DNA from 2 places in the Clostridium sp. Marseille-P299 genome. Region 2 is predicted to be linked to the other one. Evidence: a T-box and tRNA genes for the amino acid it is inferred to sense, from the RefSeq annotation. Region 2 holds a T-box; the other holds one or more tRNA genes.
What was found. The T-box of region 2 lies ahead of metG (methionine--tRNA ligase). A T-box ahead of a tRNA ligase gene usually reads a tRNA of that ligase, here a tRNA-Met.

Region 1: it has a tRNA-Met gene. The T-box ahead of metG (methionine--tRNA ligase) is inferred to sense a tRNA for this amino acid. The anticodon was not compared.

The regions. Positions count from the first base shown of each region.
Region 1 covers NZ_FJVE01000006.1:592,660-597,645, forward strand. The annotation lists gene ispF (2-C-methyl-D-erythritol 2,4-cyclodiphosphate synthase) at 53-634, opposite strand; gene BN4220_RS06720 (pectinesterase family protein) at 938-1,942, shown strand; tRNA gene BN4220_RS06725 (tRNA-Met) at 2,033-2,106, opposite strand; tRNA gene BN4220_RS06730 (tRNA-Val) at 2,136-2,208, opposite strand; gene BN4220_RS06735 (transporter substrate-binding domain-containing protein) at 2,292-3,716, opposite strand; gene tyrS (tyrosine--tRNA ligase) at 3,628-4,878, opposite strand.
Region 2 covers NZ_FJVE01000005.1:470,062-496,486, forward strand. The annotation lists gene BN4220_RS03920 (ABC transporter ATP-binding protein) at 1-108, opposite strand, end outside; gene BN4220_RS03925 (ABC transporter ATP-binding protein) at 129-1,883, opposite strand; gene BN4220_RS20665 (GTP pyrophosphokinase family protein) at 2,612-3,625, shown strand; gene BN4220_RS03935 (S1 RNA-binding domain-containing protein) at 3,807-4,757, opposite strand; gene BN4220_RS03940 (NUDIX domain-containing protein) at 4,967-5,668, shown strand; gene BN4220_RS03945 (hypothetical protein) at 5,663-6,403, opposite strand; gene BN4220_RS03950 (M18 family aminopeptidase) at 6,609-7,910, shown strand; T-box leader at 8,435-8,692, shown strand; gene metG (methionine--tRNA ligase) at 8,994-10,985, shown strand; gene BN4220_RS03960 (LacI family DNA-binding transcriptional regulator) at 11,255-12,250, opposite strand; gene BN4220_RS03965 (glycogen/starch/alpha-glucan phosphorylase) at 12,511-14,853, shown strand; gene BN4220_RS03970 (YaaL family protein) at 14,998-15,219, opposite strand; gene BN4220_RS03975 (pro-sigmaK processing inhibitor BofA family protein) at 15,469-15,738, shown strand; gene BN4220_RS03980 (A24 family peptidase) at 16,523-17,041, shown strand; gene BN4220_RS03985 (hypothetical protein) at 17,038-18,057, shown strand; gene BN4220_RS03990 (CpaF family protein) at 18,080-19,258, shown strand; gene BN4220_RS03995 (type II secretion system F family protein) at 19,288-20,031, shown strand; gene BN4220_RS04000 (type II secretion system F family protein) at 20,129-21,538, shown strand; gene BN4220_RS04005 (Flp1 family type IVb pilin) at 21,622-21,801, shown strand; gene BN4220_RS04010 (DUF5702 domain-containing protein) at 21,847-24,276, shown strand; gene BN4220_RS04015 (pilus assembly protein) at 24,431-25,408, shown strand; gene BN4220_RS04020 (prepilin peptidase) at 25,405-25,869, shown strand; gene BN4220_RS04025 (hypothetical protein) at 25,869-26,425, shown strand, end outside.

The DNA.
Region 1 (4,986 bases), on a different contig from region 2:
AAATTTTATCACTCACTGCCGCTAGTCTTGCAGCCTCCGATTCATAAATTAATTACTCATTACCGTTAGACTTGCAACATCCAGTACAACCGGAACAACGATCAGTGGCATCTGGATCATAAACATATGCTACTCCATCTTTTCCGTTATAAGAAAAATTCTCTACGGTATTTAATAAGCAAATTGCTTGAGAAGAAATTCCCTCTCCGCTACCGGTAAAACCTAATCCTTCCTCCGTTGTAGCCTTTATATTAACATTGTTTACGTCAATCTCCAATGTTTTTGCGATATTTTCAACCATTTTAGGAATGTAACTTGCTAATTTAGGTCTTTGTGCAACAATTGTTGCATCAATGTTTCCTATGATAAAACACTTTTCATCTAAGAGTTTTTTCACATGCTTTAACAATTCTATACTGGATACTCCACGATATTCCTCTTTCGTATCTGGAAAATGTTTTCCGATATCACCAAGTGCAGCTGCTCCAAGTAACGCATCCATAATCGCGTGGACTAATACATCTGCATCCGAATGACCTAGTAATCCTTTCTCATAAGGAATTGTAATACCACCTAAAATAAGTTCTCTATCTTCCACTAATTTATGAACATCATAACCTAACCCTACTCTCATCTTAACCTCCGTTCTTACTTAAGCTATATTCTAAGAAGTAAAAGGCAACTTCTGATAAGCTATACTATATGAAATTATATATTTTTCGTAATACTGTATTTATAATTTATTTAAATAGAACAACTTTTTCCTTAAATGTTCTTCCTTCATTTTATTATTATATTCAACGAATTACAATCAAAATATTTATCAATAATATTTTAACATAGTTTTTGCTTGTCATCCACCAAGGTTTTAGTATAATAAGCCTTAGGCAGATGCTTGAAATACAAAAGAAACTTACACATAGGAGGCCAGAAAATTATGATAACCGTTTCAATGCTTGGGGATGGTGATTTTAAAACCATTGGTGATGCTATTTTATCAATTCCTGATGTTCATGAAGAAACAATCACCATTTTCGTAAAACCAGGTATTTATAATGAAAAATTATTTATAAGGAAGTCGAATTTAAAAATCATCGGACAAGATCCTTTGACTACAGTGATTCGATATAATGATGGTGCAAAAAAATTGCGGGAGGATGGTAGTGAATATCGCACTTCAAATACCTTCACAGTTTTATTTGCCGGTAGAGATATCACAGTTGAAAATATAACCATTGAAAACTATGCTGGATATGGAGAAAAAGTGGGCCAGGCCGTAGCAGCCTATATTGCCTCTGATTGTACCGCTTTTTATAATTGCAGGTTTATTGCATTTCAAGATACTATCTTTGTTGGTGAAATCAATGAGGCTCAACTAGAAAAATTAATGCTACCTGATTATTTTAAAAATTCCAATACTCCAATCATGTTTCCACTTGTAAGAAATTATTTTGAAGATTGTTATATCCGTGGTGACGTTGATTTTATCTTTGGTTCTAATACTTGTTATTTTAATCGATGTACCATTGATTCTTGTGAATTACGAAGTGAAGAAACCGCTTATATCACTGCTGCAAATACTCCAATTTCACAAGAATTCGGCCTTGTTTTTTATGATTGTAATTTAATCGGTGATGCAAAAGAAAATAGTGTTTATCTTGGAAGGCCATGGAGAAGCTATGCAAAAACTGCATTTCTTCATTGTAATATGGAAGGTCATATTAAAGAGGAAGGCTGGCACAATTGGGATAAACCTAATGCAGAGGTTACTTGCTCCTATGTTGAATATGCAAATACAGGAGTTGGTAGTAAAACTAATAAACGTGCAAACTTTTCAAAACAACTAACAAATCCAGGATTAGAAGAATATTATCATCCACTCAATGTTTTACGTGGGGAGGATCTCTGGAACCCAGTTAGAACCATTGAAAATAATTTTTAGAAATGTACTTTAGTCGATTATCTAATTTCAATCAATACAACAAAAAACCTATCAATCGGCTAACGCCGTTTGATAGGTTTTCATTCATAGTAGCGAAAGAGGGATTTGAACCCACGACACCACGGGTATGAACCGTGTGCTCTAGCCAACTGAGCTATTTCGCCATATTACGTCATTTGACTGACCGTAAAAATGGGACCTATAGGACTCGAACCTATGACCCTCTGCTTGTAAGGCAGATGCTCTCCCAGCTGAGCTAAGATCCCATATCTCGTACTCACTTGCCGCGAGTACAAGATATATTATATTTAGGACAAGCCATTTTGTCAAGCATAAATTTAAATTTTTTTTAATTTGTTTTCGTTAGCACTGTAACCAAAAATCCATTGCTATAGACACCATTCTCTACAAAATGTCTTTTCTCACCATCCACATACAAAGCATATTCTTCTGTAAACAATTCTTCACCTAAGAACACGATATTTTTATAATGTAATTCATAATCATAACCTGTCAATACCGATAATTCTTTTAAACGTAACGTCTTTCTTTTTCGTTTTTTAAGCATAGATTTAAAATGTCTACTTGAAGTAATTTTACCTTGTTTTAGGTCAATATAAAACTTCTCAGAATCAGCGTCTAGTTTTATCATGAGTCGATTTTCTAAATCACGAATTCTCTTTCTTCTGTTTACATACTTCGTTATGTGTTTCGATGCATAAAAAATAATTAATACCGTTGCTGCTAAACCAAAAACATAAGTTGTAATACCTATTACGTGTCTCTTACTCGTTTCATCTTCTGAATCAATCTCATTGACAACGGATACGTTATCATTCACGTTGTGATACTCTAGATATATGTTTAATAAATCATTTAATAGTTCATTTAATGTTACATTCTCTGCGTTATAGGCAAAACGCTCGGTGAAAGGTATTGAGTAATCTAATATAGTATTTGCAGATTTTTCTAATAACTTATCCACATTATGGTTAAAATTACTCTCCTTTATTAACATTCCTTGTAATTCATCCCCATTTACTGCCTGAACCAAGTCATTGTATGAATTATATTCAATGGTGTGGCCTTCAAAAACAGTATCCTTTACCAAAGGTGAAAATCTTTCTTCAATTCCCCAATAATAATTCGAAACTGCTTCCATGGAAAATGTCTTATCGTTTCTTCCAACCAAGATTAGATTATTCTTAGTAATGCGATCTGAGAATGTAATATTTTTAGAGTTGGATAACAAGTTTTTCTCATAAAAACTTGGTTCTTCCTCGGAAGTTATCAGCATACCTGTTAAAATCTGAATCTCATTCTCTTCTAATTTCTCCAATGCTACTTGATAATCCTCAAACTGAACCATTTTAAAATCAATGTTTAATGCTTCTTTAAAATAAGCGATGATATCATAATATAATCCTAAATCCACTCCCGATTCGTCTGTATAGGAAAAAGGATAATCGTTGGTATCACCAATTGCATAATAAATACAACCATAAGTTTCTTGTAATAATTGTATCTTATCAATTTGTGACTTGTAAAATAGGTCTAGACTTTCTTTCTCCTCTAATTGTTTTTGACTTAATTGTGAATTCGCCTGTACGGTATACTTCGTAAAAGGTATAATCAAACAGATGTACAAAAAAGTTAAATTCAGAAGATAATGCTTATAGCTCTTTCTATTTTTCTTGCTCCTTTGCTTTAACGTCTTGAATCCCTCCTGCTTTTCGTAATCGAATAAATTTTTTCTTACCGATTCGTAGCACATTTTCATCCTCAACTAGGACGCAATCAATATCTAGGATTTTCTCTCCATTCAATGAGACGCCTCCTTGTTTTATTAATCGACGAAATTCACTTCCTGATGCCACAAGTTTATTTTCTAATAACAACGGCACAATGTCAAGTAAAGTTTCCATTTCTTTTGGCAGATCTAGTTCAGGCATTACATCAGGAATTTGACCATCTCTAAACACTGTTTTAAAATATTCTTCCCCTGCCTTACTTCCTTCTTCTCCATGGTAAAGTTCAGTAATAATACGTGCAAGCTTAATTTTTATATCCCTCGGATTTCTTCCATCTTCCATTTCTTGCTTCATTACTTCGATATCATCTGGATGCTCGTCCGTAACTAATTCAAAATAACGGATAATTAACTCATCTGGTACTTCCATAACTTTTTTAAACATAACTTCAGGTGATTCACTTACCCCTACATAGTTACCAAGACTTTTACTCATCTTTTCTTTACCATCTAGCCCCTCTAGTATAGGCATAAACATTGCAACCTGTGGCTCTTGCCCAGCATCCTTTTGAAGTACACGCCCAAATAAGACATTAAAGGTTTGGTCCGTTCCACCAAGTTCAATATCAGCATGAATTTTAACAGAATCATATCCTTGCATTAATGGGTAGAAGAACTCATGTAAACCAATTGCTTCATTTCTTTTGTAACGGCTAGTAAAATCATCTCGCTCTAATAATCTTGCAACGGTAGTAGTTGCCGCCAATTTAATAACATCTTCGAAATTTAATTTACTTAGCCATTCACTATTAAAATGAACCTTTGTTTTATCTTTATCTAACACTTTAAAAATCTGTTCTAAGTAAGTAGCAGCATTTTCTTTTACTTGCTCATCAGATAGTGGTTTTCTAGTCTTAGATTTTCCTGTTGGATCACCAATTTTTCCTGTAAAATCACCAATAATAATAACAGCTTCATGTCCTAAATCTTGCATTTGTCTAATTTTACGTAATACTACCGTATGACCAAGATGAATATCCGGTGCGGATGGATCCAGTCCTAATTTAATAATTAAAGGGCGTTCTTCACGAATGGACGTTTCTATCTTATTACGTAATTCATCCTCACTTATAATATCAAAAGCACCTTTTTTCATAATTTTTAATTGTTCTTCTACACTTTTCATTTTATTCTTTCCTTTTCCTCTTATAATCTATAACATAAACCCCATAGTCAAACCCAGAATTTATAAAGCATACATCAATTTTAATAACGCTAAATATAAGGACAACGC
Region 2 (26,425 bases):
AGCAATTTTCTTTTTATACGTAAGTAAGTATTGAAATAACCGTATTAAGGTTAGTTTCTTACTAGTTTTGATTACATTTTCATCTTCTTTTACAGAATTGAAAGACATTGTCTCACTTCCTTTTCTTATTATAGTGAAGAAAATACAAAATCATTCTCACCGTTTTCAGTTAGGTACTCACCATATTGAGCCATGTATGTTTGATAATACAATCCCTTTTTATTTAATAGTTCGTAGTGGGTACCTCGTTCTGCAATTCTACCATTATCTAAAAATATAATTTCATTTGCATTTCGAACGGCGGAAATACGATGGGCAATAATTATTTTAGTAGTATTTTTAAAGGTATTTAGAGTCTCTTGTATTTGATACTCAGTTTCCATATCAAGGGCTGATGTGGAATCGTCTAAGACTAAAATTGGCGCTTTTTTTGCAAAAGCACGTGCAATACTAATACGTTGCTTTTGACCACCAGAAAGACCTACACCTCGTTCACCAATGATTGTTTCATATTGTTCATCCATTTTTTCAATAAAGTCTTTTGCCTGGGCATCTGCTAAGGCATTTTGAATGGTATCATTTTTAATATAATCACGCTTTCCTAACTTTACATTCTCATTAATTGTATCGGAAAATAGGAATACATCTTGCATAACAAGGGATATATTCTTTCTAAGATTATCTAAAGATAAATCTCTAATATCAACACCATCTAGAGTGATACTTCCACTGGTTACATCATAAAAACGTTGTAGTAAATTAATAATTGAGCTTTTACCAGTACCTGTGGATCCCATAATTCCAAGAGTTTGCCCTTCCTTTAATTGAAATGAAATATCTTTTAGTATTTCTTTATTATCAAGTGTTAGACAGACATGATTAAAACGAATATTTCCCTTTACATTATCAAGCTTAACAGGGTTTTCTTTTTCAATAATACTTGTTTTCTCTTCATATATTTTCTTGATTTTTTTACGTGATGCAATTGCGGAAGCAAAGTCATTTGTAAGCCAGCCTAACATTTCCATTGGCCAAACAATATTCGTACTATACTCTGCAAATGCGCCTAATGTACCCAGTGTTATTTCACCTTCAATTACTAGATAACCACCATATACAATTACGATAATAGGCAGCAGCTTCGTAATCATTTGAAATAATGGATAATATTTAATTAATGCTTTGGATTGGCGCATATTAAGTTCATAATAGCGATTGTTGTGAGATAAGAATTTTTTGATTTCAAATTTCTCTCTGGCAAAAGCTTTTACTGTACGAACACCTGCTAAATTTTCTTGTGCTACCGTGTTTAAAACAGCATTTTCTTCACTAATCTCTTCATAAACTTTATCCAACTTCTTTTCCATTACGATGGCAAGTAATGCAACCATAGGCATAGCAATAACAGGAATTAAGAATAATTTAAAGCTTAAATGGTACATACAATAAAGCACTATACTTGTATGGATAATAACTTCAATGATTAACATACCAACGTATCCAAGAGAGTTCCAGATTTTATCTACATCATCTTTTACTCTTGACATTATTTCTCCAGTGTTGGTTTTGTCAAAAAAGTTTACAGAAAGTCCTTGAATGTGCTTAAAAAGATGTTTACGTAAATTTAAGGCTATTTTAGAACTTACTGAGTCAAAGGTATATTCTTTTAGATACCCAAAAACACAGCGGCCTAAGCCAATAATAAAAATAGTGAATAATAGTTTATTTAATATATTGATATTTCCTTTACCGATTACGTCATCGATGATTCTTTTTGTTATTTGTGGAGTTAGCATATCTAGACTAACTTGTAATATCATGCAAATGATAGCAAATAAGTACAAATACCAATATTTTGCAATATATTTTGATATTTTAAACATATTAAAGTAATCCTCCTATATAGATCATAATTCTAAGAGTTTGGTTTATAGTTACATTTGATGTTTTTATATTTTGTGAAATGGATTGGAATACAAGATAAATCTCAAGTTATGGTGGATTTCTAGATAGTGCTGATCTATTAAGGAATCTGTGTTGCACACGACATTAGGGCCTTACTTATGTAAAATCACAGGTTAAGACATAAGAAGAGTATAGAATTAAAAACAAAAAAATGCCGTGGCAAGACACCACGGCATGATAATTTAGAACATATGTATAGACATATGAAATTAACGATGCATACTTGAGGTAATCTCGCAAGAATTATTCCAATTAAAATTAAATTTCATTCCACTAAACATAATTAAATTTTTCATTGCTTTTACCTCTCTTTCTTTGATTTTCTGTTTGAATTATATTCCATTAAGAAAAATTTGTCAATAGAAAATTTAGAAATATTTTAATAAATTTATCCAAAATTTCGAGTAATTAAGTTTATTAAGTAAATATTAAACTTTGGTTAAGATTGAAGTTATTAATGGTTTGTTCACAATTTTATGCTATAATACAGCTGTTAAATAATGATACATGACAGACTAAAATAAATGTAACTAGCGGGGAAAAGAACCGTATATATTGATTGACAGAGTGAATAAAATGAATAATATAAATGATTTTGGGGCGTTTATATTAAAAAATAGGATAAAAGGGAAAAGGTGTGGTTACAATGGATTTACCAATTTTTTATGATGAAGTTGAAGAGTGGAATCGTACGCTATTAGTTTATGAAGCGGCTCTTAAAGAGGTTAGTACAAAGATAGAAATTTTAAATAGTGAGTTTAAATTGGCGCATCAATATAATCCAATAGAACATGTCATATCAAGAATAAAAACGCCACAAAGTATAGCAAAAAAGATGCGACATAATCAAAGAGAATTAACCGTTGAAAATATTGTTAAATATATAAATGACGTTGCGGGTATTCGTATTATTTGCTCATTTACATCCGATATTTATCGTATTGCGGATTTAATACGTAAGCAAAACGATGTAAAAGTGTTAAAAGTAAAAGACTATATTATGAATCCGAAAGAAAACGGATATACAAGCTATCATATGATTATTTCTGTTCCTATATTTTTATCAGATACTATGATTGAGACAAAGGTTGAAATTCAAATCCGTACTATTGCAATGGATTTTTGGGCAAGTTTAGAACATAAAATGTATTATAAATTTGAAGGAAATGCTCCAGAACATATACGAAGAGAACTAAGAGAGTGTGCTGATATTGTAGGTTTCTTAGATAAGAAAATGTTAGCCTTAAATGAGGAAATTAAAAAATTTAGTAATGATCCAATGATTTCATATAAAGAACTGATGTCGGATATGTTTCAAGATAGTATTAAGGAATCCTATGGTACTGTGGTAGATGAAGAGAATGAAGTACTTACAATTGAAAATAATAATGAGAACGATAAAGTTGTAGAATACCATAAAGAAATACAGCCTTTTATTATCGATGCACAAGCAGACGATATGCTAAGTGCTATGCAACAAAAAGTTATGAAAGAATCCACTGAAAAAATATTAGAAGTTTCTGAGGATAAGAAGGAGGGGAAAGAGGCGACGAAGGAGAAAAATTCTTCTAAGGAAACCAATAAGATACCTTTTACAGCAAGTATCTTTGGGCGCAACAAACAAAAGAAACAAGATATAAAAGCAAAAGCAGCAAATTAGTGAAAATAAATCAACTTGCATTTACGTAGTATTCTACATGAATGCAAGTTTTTTAAATATAATGAAAATAAAACACCGGCTACAAAGTGAAGTCCTTTTGTTAGATAGAAATCTAATGAAAGGGGGTTTACTTCATAAGCCGGTGGTATTGATTTTTTAAGTAATTAGATTTGGTTATTAATTAGAACTTTAATCCTTTTAATAGGCTACTTAAATCTGTTGTAGCAGACTCTCCTGTGGAGTATTCTACTGGTGCTTCAGATGCGTCTTCAAGGACTTCTTCTTTTTCTTCAACAGCTTTTATACTTAAGCTAATTTTACCCTCTTTTACATCAAGGATTTTAACATTAACTTGGTCGCCTACTTTTAATACTTCGCTTGGAGATTTAAGATGTTTTCCGCAAATCTGTGAAATATGAACAAGTCCTGATAAATCATCTCCAATGTTTACAAATGCTCCAAATGGCATAATCTTTTCTACTGTTCCTGTAGTAACTAGTCCAATTTGTAATTTAGAAATTCGGCTGTTTTTATCATTGATGGCACGTTCTCTTAATACATCTTTTGCTGAAAGGACTAATTTATTAGCTTCTTTGTCTGCAGTTATTACTATAACTTCAAGGGTTTTTCCTACATAAGAGTCTAAATCCTCAGTATATTCCAAACTTAGTTTTGAAGCAGGAATAAAGGCACGTATACCATTTAAATATGTGACAACCCCAGCATTAACAGCTTGTGAAACTTTAACAGTCGCTACTGTTTTATTTTTGAGCATTTCATTAAGTGCATCCCAAGCAAGAATATCATCTGCTTTTTTACGAGATAATAAGATATTACCCTCTTTATCTTCTCTTAAGACAACTGCAGAAATTTCTTCGCCAATAGTTACATCAGCTTTAATAGAAAACTGTGGATTATTACTTAATTCCTCAAGTTTAACAATACCTTCTGCATAATAACCTAAATCAACGGTAAGCTCTGTATCAGAAATACCAATAACCGTACCTTTTACGATATCACCTTCTTCTAACTTCTTAAAGGAATTATCGATTTGTTCTTTAAATTCATCCATAGAAGGAATATATTCTTTTTCAGTGGTAGTATTTTCAGTATTGATTGATTGATCGTTCATCTAGTATCTTGACCTCCATTCTTGTTGCTTTATTCTTTTAGTATAGCATTTTTTAGTAATAAGAGAAAGGGAAATCTTGAATATTTGAAGGAGCAAACGTATAATAGGGATGATTCCTTTTTTAGGAAACGTATATAAGTTAGATGATAAATAGCGAATAAAAAGCTAAATTGAAAAATAAAAAGTATTTTATTGAAGGAGGAAATTTCATGTCAGCATTTTTAAAGGACATTGCACCTTTTTATGGAACGGGTAGTAAGAATGAACAAGGACAGGACCTAGAACACTTTTTAGAAGAATATGACCCAAATAAGTATCCAAACCCTAGTGTAACCGCAGATGTGTTGGTATTTCAATACAGTAAGGGGGTTACTAATGTTAATTCGGGACTAAAACTTCTCATGATTCAAAGAAGGAATCACCCAAGCATCGGTTTTTGGGCGCTTCCAGGAGGATTTGTAGATATTAGAGAAGATATTGATGCTGCAGCTAAGAGAGAACTTTATGAAGAAACGGGGCTAAATCAAGTACCGGTGCAGCAGATGCATTGCTTTGGAGAAGTAAATCGAGATCCAAGAACTCGTATTATTACCGTTTCCTATCTAGCCTTAGTTGAAAATGATTTAGCAGTAAAAGCAGGAGATGATGCTGCCGAGGCACTGTGGTTTGATGTATGTTTTTCAAAATCTGGTGAAGCAGTGTTTACTGAGGACCGTAAAATACAAAAATATGATTTAAAATTGAAAAACAAGGAAAGAAACATTGAGCTAAGTGCAAGCATAGAATATTCAGAAAAAGTTGAGGGAATTCTAAAAGATCCCCAGTTTCTTGTTCTTCACACGAATCAAATTGCATTTGACCATCCTGCCTTTATTGCACAGGCATTATTGTTTATAGAGTCTCAATTATAAGATGTTTCTTTCATACAAAAAAGCACGGCCTTGTTTACCAATATGGTTAATTACATTTAAATGTTTTAATATGTTTAGTGCAGTACCTGCTTCACTGGTTGAAAGTTTGGTTTTCTTTTTATAATCAGCTACAGTAAATGTATCTGGTAAATCAGATGGGAGAAATTCTTTATAGTCTTTCCAAGTGAGTATATTAATTTCCTCATTAAAAGCAACAGGGATTCCATCATTACGAGTGGATCCCTTTTTTTTATCTTTACTCCATCCGTTTAACAAACGGTATTCTTCAACATCAAGTAAAACAATTCGTATATGTAAATTTGGATCGGATAAATAAGGCTTAATTTTATAGAGTTCTTTAAAAACTTGGTACTTGGTGCCTGTCTTTGGTGACTTACGTTTTGGGCTAATCTCCCCTGTATCTTCATTAAGCCAACGAAGCCATTTTGTGTGGGCAATTGGGTAAACAATAGTTACTTCGTAATTTGGTAAAAATGCATCTAATTTACGTCGTAATGTGTTAAAATTTCTTGTTTGAATTTCTATAATATGTGAACCCATCAAGATGTCTGCAACATAAGAATTTACCTTTTGTTCCTGTTGAGATTCTTTGGTGGAATAATAATTTTTAAGTACAGCATGAATGGTTTTTTCTGAAAGCGTACCAATGCCATTTTGTGCTTTTGCTTCATTTAAAACCTTATCCAGGGATAGAGAAAATAACTTATCATCCATGATATGCCTTATTCCTTTCTAATAAATATACCTGTTGTTAGGATACAACATCGTATGAATGAATGCAAGATAACTTAGTAATAATAGATATGATGTATGAATTTAGAATCGTTCATTGACTTAGTGATATTAGCAGACTATACTAATTAAAAAAGTAACTTTTTGAGGTGCTAAACTAATAAAAGTGAATCTTAAGGAGGAAACAATGAATAGTAAACAAACAGCAAAAGATCTGATAAATTATATAAAGAATGCAAGTTCACCTTTCCATGTAGTATTAGAAAGTGTAAATATGTTAAAAGAAGCTGGTTTTACAGAGCTTGATATGAGAAGACCTTGGAACATTGAAAAAGGTGGTAAGTATTATGTTACACCTTATAAAACTAGTGTTTTTGCATTTAGCATAGGTAAGGAAGTTTCAAAAGACCAGAATTTTCATATAGCTGCAGCTCATACAGACCACCCTTGTCTTCATATTAAGCCAGTTGCTGAATTGGAGAGAAAAGGATACCTTAGAGTTAATACAGAAATCTACGGAGGCCCAATTTTAAATACGTGGTTAGATCGTAGTCTTTCCATCGCTGGTGTAGTGGCTTTAAAGGGCGAGAATGTATTTGAACCTAAACTTGAGTATATTGATATCAAACGACCAGTATTAACCATACCTAATCTTGCAATCCATATGAACCGTGAAGTTAATAAAGGTGTTGAGTTAACAAAACAAAATGATATGATTCCTTTATTGGGAATGATTAATGATGAGTTAAATGCAGATTCCTACTTCTTGGAATTTTTAGCAAAAGAGTTAAATGTTGAAAAAGAAAATATTCTTGATTTTGACTTATACATCTATTGTTGTGAAGAGGGTTCCATCATTGGAATGAACGAAGAGTTTATCTCTTGCCCACGTCTTGATAACCTTACATCCTGTTTTGCTTTAACAAAAGCAATGATATCTGAGCAAAGAGAAGATGGAATTAATGTAATTGCATTATATGACAATGAAGAAATTGGTAGTCTAACAAAACAAGGTGCAGATTCAGCACTTCTTAGTATGCTGTTATCAAAAATATATGCTTCACTAGGCTTTGATGAAATTTCATTACAAGAATCTGTATTAAGAAGCTTTTTATTATCTGTAGATGTGGCTCATGCACTTCATCCAAACCGTATGGAAAAGTATGATGAGAAGAACTATTCAAGATTAAACGAGGGTATTACAATTAAAATTAATAGCAATCAAAGATATACCTTCGATACCGAAGCCGTTGCTATTTTACAGCAGCTTTGTGAAAAAGAAGATGTTAAATATAAAAAATATGTAAATCATTCCGATTTAGTTGGTGGAGGAACCTTAGGACCAATGATTTCTTCTTGGTTACCAATGAAAACAGTGGATTTAGGAATTCCTCTTCTTGCAATGCATTCAGCTAGAGAACTTATGGGGATAGAAGACCAACTTCACTTAGAGCGTCTAGTAACAGCATTTTTTAAAATCCAGGGATAGAAATATAATTTAAACAAACCACTATATATAGAAATGTCACAAAAAAATGTTTGAAAACAATAATTCTCTTGACAAATATTACAAAATTTGTTATTCTAAAAGCGGTCGATATCGAGAAGGTATTGTCCGGAGGATGAAGCGTTGGGGAACGTTTTGAGGGCATATGCATCAAAATAAGATTGTTAGAATCATATATGAGCTGTTTCGGGACAGCTTGCTAGATACATAAAAACAGTGCGTGATTTTATGGAATGTATCAGTATAAAGTATATGTAATAGCAATCTTATTTTAATTTTATATGCGAATCCAAAGGAAGATAAAGGCATATATTATTTTATATATAGATGTTTAACGTTTTCGTCTATAAGAAAATAGTATATTATATTAAGCATCATTTTAATTCTATTTTGGTATAAACATGACTATATTGTAGAGACTATATGATAGCGCAAATATGATGTTATAAGGCATTAAGACTTTGACAAATATATGCAGGCATGATATAATCTAAAAAGTTTCATATGAGAATGCGATGAAGAGAAGAGTAGATATGGGAACTGTTAACAGAGAACCTTGTAATAAAAGAATTTTTATTTGCTGAGAACAAGGAGCAGAAGAACATATTGAATATGGTCTTGGAGCTTTGTAATCGAGATGTATATTTAGATTACAACGGTAGCAACCGTTATTGTGCTATGCTGTGATTGCAGCAGATAAGGCTTTTGTCATGAGGCAAAAGTGAATTAAAGTGGTACCACGGGATATAACTCTCGTCTTTAAATAAGACGGGAGTTTTTTTATTTATAGTATTTGGGTGTCAAAAGCTCTGTCAACTTTATGGAAGTTGCTATTTGTATAAAGTCAAAAGATTACTGCTTCGATGTCAATGCATAAGTGTTTTTAGCATCCAAATCTTTATAGGTATTTAAAATATGTATCCGTATTTACGGTAAGAAAAGCTAAGTACATTCTTTAGTTTATATAAATACAACGTTAATCGTTGGTATACGTACTATGGAATTTATAATTACAAATCTTTAAAATAAGGTTAATGTAATTTTTAAAAGGAGGTAATAAATATTATGAGTAAAGAAAAATTTTATATGACTACAGCCATTGCCTATACTTCTGGTAAGCCTCATATCGGTAACACATATGAGATTGTATTAGCAGATAGCATTGCTAGATACAAACGATTGGAAGGATATGATGTATTTTTCCAAACAGGAACAGATGAGCATGGTCAAAAAATTGAACAAAAGGCAGCAGAAGCTGGAATTTCACCAAAAGAATTTGTAGATGGTGTGGCTGGAGAAATTAAGACGATTTGGGATTTAATGAATACTTCTTATGATAAGTTTATTCGTACAACCGATGAAGACCATGAAAAGCAAGTACAAAAGATTTTCAAAAAGTTGTATGATCAAGGGGATATTTATAAGGGATATTATGAAGGAATGTATTGTACTCCTTGTGAATCATTTTTTACTTCAAGTCAGCTTGTAGATGGAAAATGTCCTGATTGTGGTAGAGAAGTTCAACCAGCAAAAGAGGAGGCTTATTTCCTTAAATTAAGCAATTATACACAAAGATTAATTGATCATATCAATACACATCCAGAATTTATTCAACCAGAATCCAGAAAAAATGAAATGATGAACAATTTCTTATTGCCTGGATTACAAGATTTATGTGTATCAAGAACCTCTTTTAAATGGGGAATTCCAGTAGATTTTGATGACAAACATGTGGTTTATGTTTGGCTCGATGCACTTAGTAACTACATTACAGGTATCGGATATGATTGTGATGGTAATAGCACTGATCAATTTAATAAATTATGGCCAGCGGATCTACACTTAATTGGAAAGGATATCTTACGTTTCCATACAATATATTGGCCAATTATGTTAATGGCTCTTGATTTACCTCTTCCTAAACAGGTATTTGGTCATCCTTGGTTATTACAACAAGATAATAGCGCAAAAGATGGCGAAGGGGTTAAGATGAGTAAGTCCAGAGGTAACGTACTATATGCCGATGAATTAGTTGAATTATTTGGCGTAGATGCTGTTCGTTACTTTGTATTACATGAAATGCCATTTGAAAATGATGGTGTTATTAGTTGGGAGCTTATTGTTGAAAGATTAAACTCCGATTTAGCAAACACTTTAGGTAACTTAGTAAATCGTACAATTTCCATGTCCAATAAGTACTTTGGTGGAGTAGTAAATAATGCGCAGGTATCCGAAGCTGTAGATGAGGAATTAAAAGCAGTTTGTGTATCCGCAGTTAAGAAAGTTTCTGCAAAAATGGAACAACTACGTGTAGCAGATGCTATCACAGAAATCTTTACGATTTTCAAACGTTGTAATAAATATATTGATGAAACTATGCCTTGGGTTCTTGCAAAAGATGAGGAGAAGAAAGGCCGCCTTGAAACTGTTCTTTATAACCTAGTTGAAGGAATTTTAATAGGAGCAAATCTTTTACATTCCTTTATGCCTGAAACATCTGAAAAAATCTTTAAGCAATTAAATACAGCGGCTAGAACCTATGAAGACTTAGATAAATTTGGTTTATATAAGTCTGGAACAAAGGTTACAGATGCACCTGAGATTCTATTTGCAAGACTTGATTTAAAAGAAGTACTTGAAAAGGTAGCGGAAAAAGAAGCGCAAAAACAAGTTTCAAATGAAAGCAACGAGACAAAGGAGAATGAAACAGTGATCGATATTCCATTAAAAGATGAAATTACTTATGATGATTTTTCTAAATTACAATTCCAAGTAGGAGAAATTATTGCTTGTGAAGAGGTGAAAAAATCTAAGAAACTTCTTTGCTCTCAAGTTAAGATTGGAAATCAAGTAAAACAAATCGTTTCTGGTATTAAAGCTCATTATTCCGCAGAAGAAATGGTAGGAAAAAGAGTTATGGTTCTTGTAAACTTAAAACCAGCAACATTAGCCGGAGTAGTTTCTGAAGGTATGCTTTTATGTGCTGAAAACGAGAATGGAGAATTAGCATTAATGGTACCAGAAAAGACCATGCCAAGTGGTGCTGAAATCTGTTAGTATCCGTAATAATAAGTATTGGTAATGATAAGATATTAGCAATCATAAAATAAAAAGTAAAATAAATAAACGATAAAATAAATAAAACAGGGAAGAAGAAACATACTTAAATAATTCAAAGTATATGTATCTTTTTTCCTGTTTTTTAGTATTCAAATGATTTAAAAGATAAATCATATAATCTCAATATCCAATATCAAATCATTTGTAGGTATAATCTTAAGGTAAAAAATTATCTTAAGATAAGAGTTATAAGTATGTTACTTTAGTTATTGCTTAACAATAGAGGTTGAACCACGTTCAATAAATTTAGCACGGAGTAAGAGTTTGCTAATCGTAACATCATGAATGAGTCCATCTAGTAATAAAAACGCACTTTTGCCTAAATCTATTCGGTCTTGACGAATGGTAGTAAGGGGTGGTGTCAGCTGATTTGCAATTGGTAGGTCATCATAACCGATAACACTGATATCCTCAGGAACTGAAAGCCCGTGTTTTTTCACTTCTGCGATGACTCCTGATGCAATTAAATCACTTGCGCAAATTATAGCCGTTGCACCTTGTTCAATAAATTTTGGAACATGCCATTTCGCACAATCAGGAACATAATATCCAAAATCAATCAATCCTTCTTCAGCAACTAAACTATTCTCTTCCATGCTTTGTATAAAAGCTTGATGGCGTTGATTTGAGACCATTGAGTTTTTCGTACCGTTTAAAAATGCAATCTTTTTATGCCCAAGATTTTTTAAATGGGTCACTGCTTGTGAAATTCCCTCAAAACTATCTGTTCCAACATAACCAACATGATTATTTTCTGAAATATAGTTATCAAGAAGAACCGTAGGAACGGTTGTTTTGGATAGTTGCTTAATCCAGTCATCATGTAAGGTAAATCCAAGTAAAAAAGCACCGCAGAATCCATTTTTGAGCATATACGTATCATATTTTTCTGCTGATTGCATATTAAGATTCGTAGGAATTACAGTTACATCCCAATTTCTTTTGGCAGCAGATAATTTAAAGCCCATAATGATTTCGTAACCAAATTGCTCAATATTTTCATAGTCCATATTCTCTATCATAATGCAGACTTTTTTGTTACCTTTTGCACGCATTTTTTTAGAGGAATATCCCATTTCAACAGCGGTTTCTAGTACAAGCTGTCTTGTTTCTGCACTAATATCACTTGCTCCATTTAGTCCTTTTGAAACGGTACTAACTGCAATACCTAGTTTGTCAGCAATGTCCTTTATAGTGGCCATAATAAGCCCTCCAAATATTGTATTTAAGTTTACTATGTACAGTATAAACCGATTGATATGCTTTTTCAATCTTTGTATGGATTTAATTCTAAAATCAGGTGATTTACATGAGAAAAGTTTCTTACTAGTAAATTAGGATGATTAAAAAATTAAAAATACAATTGACTAAAATTGGAAGTGGTGCTACTATATAATTAAGTTTCGAAAAATATCGAAAATATTTGCTTAATTATTATTTTATAACAAGGGAGGACAAAAAAATGACTTCATTTAAAGAAAACGTTGTTGAAATTCTAAGATTAGATTATGAAACAGATATGAAGCAGGCAAGTACTGTTGAATTATATCATGCAGTGTCTAGGGCAGCTATGTTATCTATAGGTAAAGAATTTTCTAATGAGGCGACAAGTGGAAATGAAAAAAAGGTGTGCTATTTGTCAGCGGAGTTTTTAATTGGTAGGATGGTATATAATAATTTATTAAATCTTGGTCTTTTTCATCAATTTTCAGAGTTAATGTCAGAATCAGGTAGGGACATCCGAATGTTTGAAGAGATTGAAGATGCTGCACTTGGCAATGGGGGACTTGGGAGATTAGCAGCATGTTTTCTAGATTCAGGGGCAACCAATGGAATACGTTTGAACGGATACGGTATACGTTATAAATATGGATTATTTAAGCAATATTTTGAAGATGGTTTTCAAAAGGAAACAGCCGATGATTGGACAAAGGTAGGAGATCCATGGTCTATACGTAATGAAGAGGAGAGTGTAAGGGTTGATTATAAGGACTTTTCAGTATTAGCAATTCCTTATGATATGCCGGTAATTGGATATGGAAAGAAAAAGATTAACCTTTTGCGTTTATGGCAGGCAGAACCTATTGTAAATTTTCATTTTGATTTGTTTAATGATCAAAAGTATGAGAAAGCGGCAAAAGATCGTGTGGAAGCCGAAGCAATCTGTAGCGTTTTATATCCAAATGACACATTGGATGCCGGAAAAAAACTTCGCTTAAGACAACAATACTTCTTTGCAAGTGCGACTCTTCAGGATATTATTCGATCTTATAAGAGAAAATATAAGGATAATTTTGCACATTTTTCAGAGGAGTATGCAATTCAGTTAAATGACACACATCCTGTTGTTGCAATACCAGAATTACTTCGCTTATTAATGGAGAAAGAAGGTTTAACGTTTGCTAAGGCATTTAAAATTGCAAAAGAAACGTTTGCCTATACCAATCATACGATTATGGCAGAAGCTTTAGAAAAGTGGGGTATAAAACTATTTAAATCCATAATACCAGATGTTTATAAATATGTGGTAATGATTCAAAAAGCTCTTCTTAAGGAACTTACAACATTTAAAGTAAAAGAAGAGGATAAGAAGCAATACTATATTATAGATGAAGAGCGTATACATATGGCTAGGTTGGCGATTTTCTCAAGTCACTCAACCAATGGCGTTGCAAGAATTCATACTGATATTTTAAAGAATGATGCATTAAAAGAATGGTATGCTTTATATCCAGAACGATTTAATAATAAAACAAACGGGATTACGCAAAGAAGATGGCTAGCGCTATCAAACATGGAACTTTCGGGATTTATTTCAGATAAAATCGGAAACGCATGGATTACTGACTTAACTAACCTTAAAAAGTTGGAAGCTTTTAAAGATGATACGAATGTAATTAAGCAATTTAATGATATCAAGCAGATTAAAAAAACACAACTTGCTGAATTTATTAAGCAGAATGAAGGGATTACAATATCACCAGATTTTATGTTTGATATCCAAGTGAAGAGATTGCATGAATATAAACGACAACTTCTGAATGCTTTTTCGATTTTAGATATTTACTATGGAATAAAAGAAGGACGAATAAAAGAGTTTTATCCAACAGTATTTATTTTTGGTGCTAAAGCAGCTCCAGGATATTTTAGAGCAAAAGGTATTATTAAATATATCAATGAAATAGCTAAATTGGTGAATAATGATGTGGATGTTAAAGATAAATTACAAGTAGTTTTCGTTCAAAATTATAATGTATCTTATGGAGAAAAAATCTTTCCAGCGGCAGATGTTTCGGAGCAAATTTCAACAGCTGGTACAGAGGCATCTGGAACTGGTAATATGAAGTTTATGTTAAATGGTGCAGTAACGCTAGGAACTTATGACGGTGCAAATGTAGAGATTGTTGCTGAAGCGGGTGAGGATAATAATTATATCTTTGGTGCAAAAGTGGAAGAAATAGGGGCGATTAAGCACACATATAATTCTAGAAAACTTTATGAAGAGAATCCTAGAATTAAGAAAGTTGTTGACACTTTAGTAGATGGTACGTTTGATGATGGTAATACGGGAATGTTTAAAGAATTATACACATCAATTCTTGAAGGGGCTAGTTGGCATCAGCCAGATCATTATTATTTATTACTTGATCTTATTCCTTATATTGAAGCTAAACTTCGAGTGAATGAAGATTACAAGGATATGTATAAGTTTAGAAGAAAATGTTTTATAAATACATGTAATGCAGGAAAATTCTCAAGTGATAGAACGATTAAAGACTATACAGATGATATATGGCATGCATAAAAGATAGTTTTTATTGAAATTTAAAATGTATTTTGTAGGAAATGACGTTTGGTTGCAGTTTATAAAATAAAGGAGAGGCTGTTGCAATACATAGTTAATATGTTTTGCAACAGCCTCTTTTGGAAGAAAGGTTCGAATATTTTATCAAACAGCTGAGATTGTTTGCTCTGCGTGTTTTGCTTGTTTTAATAGAAATTTATAACGATGTTGTATTGCATTTACTTCATAAATGTAAGAATCAATTAAGTCTGGGTCAATTACATTTTCAAAATTCGAGTAAGCGGCTTCTAACGCACGCTGTGTACTTGCTATCTCTCGTAGTAAGGATTCGTTAGGATTATTATATTTCTTTTTAAATAAACTCACGTAAACACTACCTTTCTAATATTTTAAAATATTCCCAATGGGCTTTTAACAATGTATAATTGCTAAAATGATTTAATTTTGTCTGTATGTAATTGGTACCAGTCCAATTATTTATATAGTATAGTCAGAAAATGGTAACATTATACCTGCCACGGATATTTTTATAAAAAAATTGAATACAGGTCTATACAATTAAATGACGAATATATATATAGAAAGACAACCCTAAATGAAAGGTGATACATTCTTATGACTACATATATTGTAATAGGCGTAGTTCTTGTGCTAGCTATTTTTCTAGTTATTTATTTGTGTAAACATCATGCAAACTTTGTTTTTAACTTATTGCTCCGTACTATATTTGGTATCACATGTGTATATCTACTTAATTTTGTATTTGAGCAAGTAGAAATAATGACAATGGTAGGTATTAATGTATTATCCATAGCAGCAGTAGGTTTGCTTGGTATCCCAGGAATTCTTTTATTATATGGCGGTACATTCATTTTGAGAAAATAGTAAAACTATAATTGGGATATGCATGTGGATAAAACATGCATATCGTGAATAATTACAGAAAATAGGACAACTATTGTTGATAACTACAAATTCATAGGTAGACATGGGTAAGTTAGAAAATAGTTTGCATAAAAAATCAATGAAAATATATGCATTAAGTAGAAGAAATAAAAGTCTGGAAGAAAGAATTGACAGACTTTTTTTATTGAAGTATCATAGATTTATCAGTTAAATATAAAGTATTAATGATTCTATAAACTCGGTTTATCTACTGAAAATTCTGTATTGTTGTATAAATGATTTTTAGAATTTGAATGAATATATGAATTTTAAAAATCCAAATAAACATTATATCTATTTCTAAAAATAATTATATTCCCTACTTATATAATCTTTTTTAAACAGAGTATCTATTTTACTATTCTAATAGCAAAGCATCTATGATTTTATCTGTGCTAAAAATCTAATTAAATCAATGTCTTTTTTTCATATCTAAATTAATCTAATTATATTAAATTCTTAACATGAGCTATTTCAAGAACTCTTATGAGATTAAATCCAAATAATTATAATGAAAATTATATATATAATTAAAAAATACTTGTAAGATATTATATTAAATATTTCAATATATAGTTCTTAAAATCTATAGGAATTACATCATATCTATAGAACTACATCTTTTAAATCCTAAATTAATTCAAACTATTTGATTCTAGTTTTCTATACTTATTTTCCGTTATATAGAGGGGTTGAAAAAATTAAATGGAAGGGAGTGAATGATTTGCTTAAAATCGTATGTTTATCAATCATTGTTTTTATTGCCTTAATTCAAGACATTAAAACATATAAAATAAAAAATATAACAATCATAGTAGGGCTATTGATGGGGGGATTATTCTTAATTTTTGAGAAAGACCTACAGACTATCTTAATGTATCTATGTGGAATGGGTTTACCAATTCTAATACTTATGCCCCTATTCATACTTCGTATGTTTGGTGCCGGTGATATTAAATTATTTTCAGTGATCGGATTGTTTTTAGGTCCACAGATGGTTTTAAAAGTTATCGTGGTTTCATTTTTTCTTGGTGCTGCATTGTCTTGTTTTAAATTATTTAAAAACCGCAATATAAAGCAAAGGGCAAATTATTTTATTCAGTATATAAAAGGTGTTAGTTATTGCAGGGAATTAGAATATTATGATGCAAAAGGGGACAATTACAAAAATGCGATCCACTTTTCAATTCCTATATTCGCGGCACTTTGCGTACAACTTATTTTATTAGGAGGTGCTAAATGAGTGAAATTCTTGCAATTTTAGATAAAGAAAAAGAATATCTAGAACAACTTATCCATTATATAAAGCTAAAAGAAGGATTTAATTTTACTATCGTTGCATTTACAGATGAGAGTGCATATTTAGAGTATGAGGCGGAAAATAGTGTTGCTATTTTACTATATCAAAATGATTATCATGATATTGTTATGGAACAAAGTAGCGCGAAACAAAAAATTGCTTTAGTTGAAACCATGATTACATCCGATGATGAGAATAAGAAAAGTATTTTTAAATACCAGTCCGTTGAAATTATTATAAAAGAAATTCTAAAGTGTTATGAGGGAACTCACAAAATTCATATTAGGGAGACTGTAAATAGTGATTTATGCGTTATAGGAGTTTGTTCTCCAGCACAAGAACCAAGCTCAAACCTTATAAGTTTATCCCTTGCCTATGAATACGGTAAAACTAGAAAAACACTTTTGTTAAGTTTTGATCCATTTCTTAACTCTAAAATATTAGGTGTAAGAGAAGAAATACAAGGAATCTCTGAATTAATATATTTTATGAAACAGAAAAATAATAACCTATCCCTTAAAATTAATTCAATTGTAGATAAAAAAGAAACATTTGATTATATCGCGGGAGTTTCTCATTGGATTGATCTTTTTGAATTGATGGAAGAGGAAACAAACAAGTTATTAAATGAAATTAAAACGAATCTAGGTTATGATGTTATTATTATAGATATGGGGAATTTTAATCACTTTACATTAGCTCTTATGGAACATTGCGATTACATATATCAGGTTATGAATAAAGGGGAGTTACATCGGGAGAAGGATCGGGAATTTCGAAGGCAAGTAATTCTAAAAAAAGATGAATTGTTTGCAAAAAAGATATTTCAAATAGCATCATTAAACTTAGAGCTAGACATAGATTTATGGGTGTCTATAAAAGAAGGGAAATTTAATCAATTTGCAAAAGAATTGATTGTAAGGGAGGGACTATTAATTGGAACCGGAGAGAGACTATAAAAAAGAGCTTCAAGAACGAGTTATGGATAAAATAGACCTTTCAAAAGAAATTGATGATAATGAGCTTTTAGATATGATAGATATAGTTATAAAGAACAAAAGCAGAGATTATTACTTAAGTATAAAGGAAAAGCAGCAGTATCGAAAAGAAATTTTTAATTCTATACGTCGGCTGGATGTTTTACAAGAACTTGTGGAAGATTCATCAATTACTGAAATAATGATTAATGGAGCAAGTAATATTTTTATAGAGAGAAATGGTAGAATCACAAAATGGGAGAAAAAATTTGAGTCTAACCGTAAATTAGAAGATGTAATTCAGCATATTGTTGCAGGCTCCAATCGTATTATCAATGAGGCAAGCCCTATTGTTGACGCCAGACTTAGTGATGGCTCTCGTGTTAATATTGTTCTTCCACCAATTTCTTTATGTGGACCAATTGTAACAATCAGAAAGTTTCCAGAAGAAACGATGACCATGGACAAGCTTGTAAAAATCAAATCATTACCTGAAGAAGCAGCTGAATTTTTGAAAAAATTAGTAATCTCGGGGTATAACATTTTTGTAAGTGGTGGAACGGGAACAGGTAAAACAACATTTTTAAATGCTTTATCTAACTATATACCAGGTGATGAGCGCATTATAACAATCGAAGATTCAGCTGAATTACAAATTAAAAACATACCAAATTTAGTTAGTTTAGAAGTTAGAAACGCAAATGTTGAAGGGGATAATGAGATTAGTATACGTGATTTAATTAAGTCTAGCCTTAGAATGCGGCCGGATCGAATTGTGGTAGGAGAGGTAAGAGATGCATCTAGTATTGATATGTTGCAAGCACTTAATACTGGGCACTGCGGAATGAGTACTGGTCATGCCAACTCTCCGACGGATATGCTATCAAGGTTAGAAACCATGGTTTTATTGGGAGCAGATATTCCACTTTTAGCTGTAAGAAAGCAAATAGCATCTGCAATCGATATCATAATTCAGTTGGGGAGATTAAGAGATAAGTCAAGGAGGGTTATGGAAATCTCAGAAGTTTTGGATTGTGTAAACGGAGAAATCCGTATGAATTGTTTATATAAGTTTGAAGAAGAAGGTGAAACTGCCGATGGACTGGTATTAGGTAAGCTAAGTAAAACAGAAAATTCACTGTTTCATCAACATAAATTATTAAAAGCAGGGTTATCCGTTTGAAAAGATAAGGATAATAAACAGGAGGAAAAGTGATTTCAAATTATTCAGATTATGAATTTACACAAAAAGAACTTTTAACTGTTATTGCAAAAGGAGTAATTCTTTGCTGTGTGGTTGGATTTATTTTTTATCGTAGTTTACTTGGAATAATAATACTTTTACCATATGTTTATTTCTATACCAAAGAACAGAAAAATAAATATATGATATTAAGAAAACAAAGGTTAAGTATTGGATTTCGAGATGGTATAAGATGTATATTAGCGGCCCTAGAAGCTGGGTATTCATTGGAAAATGCCATGGGTGAAGCAATTACTGATTTAAAATTGATGTATAACGATGAAACAGAAATCATTAAGGAATTCTTGCATATACAAAGGCAAGTAAAAAACAACGTAACTATTGAAGAAGCAATGGAGCAATTTGCACTTCGTAGTGGTATTGAAGATATTGAAAGCTTCGCAGAAGTATTACTAACGGCGAAACGAACAGGCGGAGATATCGTTAAAGTAATAAGAACCACTAGCAATGCTATTAGTGATAAATTAGAAGTTAAGCGCGAAATTATAACAATGATTACTGCAAAGCAATTTGAAGTAACGATTCTAAAAGTAATTCCCTTTGGAATTATATTATATCTATGGCTAGGTTCACCTGGCTTTCTAGATCCTCTTTATCATAATCTATTTGGTATCGTTTTTATGACAATCATTTTAGTCCTATATATTTTTATTAATAAAGTGGCAAATAACATAACCAATATTGAAATATAGCAAAGGAGGGGAGTTAGTGTCTCTTATTGGATTCGTTGTTTTTCTATTGTTTTTTCTGATGATGTTTCTTTCTAGAAACTACAATAAAGAGTATTTTATGCAATTAGATAAAAATGAAGATCCACTTCGAATTATCTATCCTTTGATTTTTTATATAAAGATTAAAATTTCTAAAATAATTAAACCAAAGGAGCATACACAACGCAAACGCGTATTTGAGGAGCTATATATAGGGAAAGCTAATGAAATGCAAAATCTATATTTTTATAGGAAAATCTCACTTATGGTTGTGGTAGGGATGGCTTCGTTATTACTTGCTATATTTGCAGATTTATCTGCAAAAAGCAAAAGTCAATATATATTTGGAAATCAACTTATTAGACCAGTTATGGGAGTTGGTGAGGAATCCATAAATGTTGAATATGCAACGAAAAACGGTATCGCAGGAAGCGTTGACGTTAAAGTTAGTGAAAAGCAAATAAATGATGATAAAGTAGAAGCTTTATTTGAAGAGGCTAAATTGTATATCGATAGAGAAATGTTAGGTAGTAATCAATCTACCAATGAGGTGACTTCCAACCTAAATCTAGTAACTAAAATACCAAATACAAGTATAAAAATTAAATGGAGTGTAAGTGATTCAACATATATAAATGAACAAGGAGTTCTTCGGAATGAAGAGTCACCAAAAGAGGGCGTGTTAGTAGAGCTAGTAGCAGAGTTATCATATTATGAGCATCAAATATTATATAGCCTGTATATTCGGATTCTACCGAAAGAATATTCTGAGATAGAAATATTTAATAAAGCGTTAAATGAAGCTTTAATTGAAATTGATCAATCCACAAGAAAAGAGGATTCACTAAAATTACCTGAGAAAGTAGGTAACTATTCTTTATTTTGGAACTTAAAGAATGAAAATTCATCTATCTATCTATTATTGCTTGGGCTCGTAGCAAGTTTTTGCATTATGTTAGGTATGGAATCAACACTAAAAAGTAAACAAAAGCTAAGAAATTTGCAAATGTTAATTGATTATCCTGAAATCGTAAGTAAGTTTACCTTGCTATTAAATGCTGGTATGACCATTCGTGCAGCGTTTGAAAGAATAACTTTAGATTATTTAAAGAAAAGGAGGAGAGAAGATAGTAATCCGAAAAAGAAAAAGGAGGTGGGGAGATATGCTTATGAAGAGTTAGTTGTGGCCGTAAGAGAGTTAGAACTTGGAAAACCAGAGGCAATGGTATATGACGCTTATGGGCAAAGGTGCTCTTTAATGTGTTATTTAAGATTTAGTACGATTATTGTTCAAAATATGAAAAAAGGTACAAAAGGAATTGTACCAATGCTTGAATTAGAAGCCTTGGATGCGTTTACAGAACGAAAAGAAACCGCCAAACGTTTAGGTGAGGAGGCTGGAACTAAGTTACTTGGACCTATGGTTGGAATGCTTTTCATTGTTTTATTGATTGTTTTGGTTCCTGCATTTTTGAACTTTAGTTTTTAGTAATATACATAGGATTATGATTTTTCAAGGAATGTCATTATAACAGAAACAGACATCATAACAAAAAAGAGAGGAAGAAAGATATGATAAACGTAGTAAAAAGATTTTTAAAAGAAGAAGATGGTATAGGAGTAGTTGAAATTATTTTAATTTTAGTAGTGCTCATTGGACTTGTTTTAATATTTAGAACAAGTATTACACAGTTAGTGAAAGACGTATTTGATGATATTTTAGATGATGTTGGTACAATTAATAATGATTAATAAGCTTATAATATCTACCCATTCTTATAAGTAGGAGGTTATATTATGTGCAGAAATCAAAAAGAAGGTTCTATCACTGCGTATTTAACATTAATCTTATTTTTGATATTAGCTATAATCACTACCAGTGTTGAAGCAGCAAGAGTATCCACTGCAAAAGTTTATGCAAATCGGGTATTAAACACAGCAATGAGATCTACGCTAGGTGAATATTACTTACCACTTTATGAAAAATATCATCTTTTTGGCTTAGATATTGGATATGGTGATGTAAACAAAAATGAGGCGGAATTAATAAATAGAATTAAGCAAACGATGGAGGATAGCTTACATCCAGAAATCAATCCTTTGTACTTACATTTTAATGCAAATAAAAATTTTCTAATATGTAATCTTACTGTAGATTCCGTTACTTTAAATGAGCGTAGATCAATTATTGATAAGAATGGGGATATATTAAAGAAGCAAGCAATTCAGTATCAAAAGTATGATTCTGCAGCAGATTTACTCACTCAATTCTTGCAAAAGTTTAATCTTTTAGCATCAACAGAAGAATCTAATGAATTACTAAATGAAAAGCTTGAAGTGGAAACAAAGCTATATGAAATTGATAAAAAGATGCTTGAGTTAATTAAGTATATTGACGGTTTTGAAGTAGATGAGAATGGTATTAAACTAAGTAAAAAAGGTAAGCCATTAACGGTTAGTAATTATGCTAAAAGAATAGTTAATTTCTCAGTTTCTCAGGATTCTGTGCAAATTAACAATTCAGCGTTGTATGCAGAAATCCAAGGGAAGTATGTAAGTCCAAGTAATATTATTCGTGATTTAATATCAAAGGGAGAGGAAGCTGTTGATAAAAAAGAACAATGGGAGGATTATGAAGATGAGCTAGATGAGTTATTAGAAGAGGATGACTATTTAAATCCTGTTTATCTTGCAAAGGTTATGAGTTTAAGAAGTTCTATTCGAAGTGCAAGAAATGCATATCAAGATTGTATTACGGATATAAATTCAAAACAAAGCAATTTAGAAACACTTGTTATAGGTACTTTAGGATCCATAGAGAGTGCTTTAAGTTGTATTGAATCCATAAATGATTCAAGAAGAGAATCAAGCTCTTATGTTGACTCTCTAATAGATAGTGTAGCTGCAGCAAAAGATAAATTAGAGCAAAGCTTTTATGAAGAATTATTAAGAAGTTCGGATGAGATGAAAGCATATACCGATGAAACGGTATCAAAAATAAGTATCATATACAACATTACGCAAATGAAAGAAACGTTACAAAGTAATAAAGAAGTATTAAATAATATAAATAAAAAAGGTATTCCGCAGTTTTTTGTTGGATCCTTAAACTCATGGAAAAATGAATTACAAACAATTGATTCGATGTTTAAACAATATAGTCATAGTGGTCTAGCAATAGACTATAGTAGTTTTAAATTAGAAAAAGAGAGTAATAAAGTACTTAGTACATTTAAGAGCTTAATTAATTCAGGTATTGCAGGATTAGTAATAGAAGACATGGATCAATTATCGAAAGCAAAGCTACCAGAGGGAAGTTTAATTTCTACCTCAATGAGTATAGGAAAAGAAAATTCAAATGTAGCTATGGATGAAATGCTATCGAATGCGACAAAAGAAAAGAATAACAATGAAATGATAGGGACCTTTGACCAAGCAGGAATATCCATTGGCAGTGTCCTTGCAGAAGGTGGAAACAAAATACTTGAGAATATTTTATACATTGCATACTTGGAGGATCATTGTTCTGATTATTTGTTAAAAGATACAACTGGTGAACAAGTCTTAAATTATGAACTTGAGTATATTTTATTTGGAAATACTACAGACAATGAAAATGCCGAGGCAACGGCCACGAGAATAGTTCTAATACGTACCATTGTAAATTTATTGCATGTCTTTACAGATTCTCAAAAAAATAGTACAGCACTATCGTTTGCCACTGCATTAGTGGGATTTTCAGGATTGCCGTTCTTAGTAAGCGTAACAAAGTATATTGTTTTATTTGTTTGGGCATTTGAAGCAGCACTTGTTGAAACTGCATCAATTATGTTAGGCAAAGACGTCCCAATACTTACAACTAGAGAAAACTTTACACTAGAGTTTACGGAAGTGCTTAGTATGAGCAAAGAAAAGATTATAAGTAAGGCTAAAGATTATGAGAGTGTAAAAAATGGCCTTTATTTTGGCTATAAGGATTATATTCGCCTATTTTTATTAGTACAAAATAAAACAAAGCAGAATTATAGAACCATGGACCTTATACAGGAAAACTTAAGATACGTATACGATAGTGACTTTTTATTGTCTAGATGTATTACAAATTATGAAGTAAATGTTAGGTTTGAAATGCCTCAAGTATTTTTATCTATGCCTTTTATTACGGATCAAGATATGAAATCTGTACGCGGATATGAGTATGATATAAATGCTGCTGTTTCTTATTAAAAAATATAATACGGTAAGATCTCTGTTTTTTTACATAATATATGTTCAAATTAACCAATAACAATAATTTTATTTCTCTCTCCAAGAAATCATTTGCAAAAACCATGTGTGAAAAAAACAGAGGTCTTACCGTATTATGATAGGAGCTTATGGTATGAAAAAGCTAAAAAATAAAAATGAGTTATTAACAGCATCCTTAACGGTAGAGGCTGCCATTGTACTTCCTATATTTATATTTACTTGCTATGCTTTTTTATTTTTCTTTTACTTAATTGGGATTCAAGAAAATTTACATAACGCATCAACAAAAGCATGTGAAACCGTAGCTTCTTATGGCTATCTTGTTCGGTATATTGAAAATAGGGGGGAAGAGTTAAAAGAAAAAGAAAATCAAAATTCTGATCAGGATAACGATGATAAGGAAAGTAGTAATAAGAATGCTGATGAAGATGAAGAAAAATTAGTATCTGGGATTGAGGATAGCGAGTTAGCAACCTTACTTTACTGCTTAACGGATGCTACATTAATTAAGTCTTATGTAAAAAAACATATGACTATAAATAATAATTTAAGCCTATTTATTAAAGGTGGGTATAGCGGAATTTCATTTTTAGGATCGAACTTATATGATGAAGATGAATTTGTAACAATTAAGATGTCATACAAAGTAAAAACTCCTGTCTTTTCTGAAATATTACCGAGTTTTTCTGTTGTGCAAAGTGTTCGTATGCATAGTTTTAATGGTTATGCAGTATCTAAAAAAAGCGGTGAATCAAAGGTCGACCCAGATGAAGAAATGGTCTATGTTACTGAAAGTGGCACAGTTTATCATACTTACAGTGATTGCACTCATATAAAAATAAACCTAGAGCAAGTGAGTATAAATGATATTTCCAATAAGAAAAACGATAGTGGAGGGAAGTACTATGGGTGTGAGGGGTGTGTGAAATCCAAAGCTGAAGAATTAGAACAAACACAGGCAACTGTCTATATTACCAAATATGGTACACGGTATCACATCTCAACAAGTTGTAGTAAGATAAAGCGTAGTGTAAAGCAGATAAAGTTATCAGAGGTAGGAAATAAAAACAAATGTAGCAAATGTGCATCAAGAGCGGGAGGTAAAAATTGATACTAGAATATATGAAAATAAATGCAATTGCACTAATTATCAATGGTCTAGTGTTTTTATTGCTCCTAATCTGCAGTGTTGATGATATTCATAAAAAAACGATTCATCTAAAAAAATTAATTATATTTATGATTCCGATTGTTATAGGAACACTAATTCGTACTGATATTGGAATTATCCAATGCATAACCGGAATGATAGTCGGAGTTTTATTTATTGTAATTAGTAAAGTAACACGTGGAGCAATAGGTATGGGTGATGGTCTTTTACTATGTGTGACTGGATTAGGACTTGGTATATGGAGAAATCTTGAGATGTTATGCTATGCCTTACTATTTGCAGCAATTTATTCAAGCATTTTATTAATTCGTAATTTTAGAAATCGTAAAAGGAAAATTCCCTTTGTTCCATTTTTATTTCTGGGATATATATGCTGTATATTGCTTGGAGGAATCATTTAATGAATGAAAAAAGAAATAAATCGGAATCTTCTTTTAAAGAGTTGCCTGCAAGCCTTACTGTGGAAGCCTCTATTATCGTTCCAATGGTATCTGTGATTGTATTTTTAATTATATACTTTAACTTTTATTTACACGATCGAGTGAAGTTTGAATCACAAATGCATAACTTGGCCCTGGAGGGGTCAAACCTAATTCAATATAGTATTACCAATGATGGTAGTGTTAATGAGCTTAATCGTAGTATCTTTTATTTCTTTCTTGATAGTAAAACAGAAGAGAAAAAATATTTAAAAACAACGATTACCAATACCTTTAATCATGGCTTATTTATCGGCAAATTAGAAGAACTAGCAGTAGATACAAGTTTAACTAATATTACATATCAAGGGATTTTATCTTATAAGATTCCACTTCTTAGTGTTTTTCGTATGTTTTCATTGGATACGATAGAAGTTCCATTTAAGGTAAAAGCACCAATATTTCCAAGAGAAGAGACAACAAGGATTCTAGATGTTGCATTAAGGACTGGTGAAAGTATAAAAGGCGTTGGAAATGC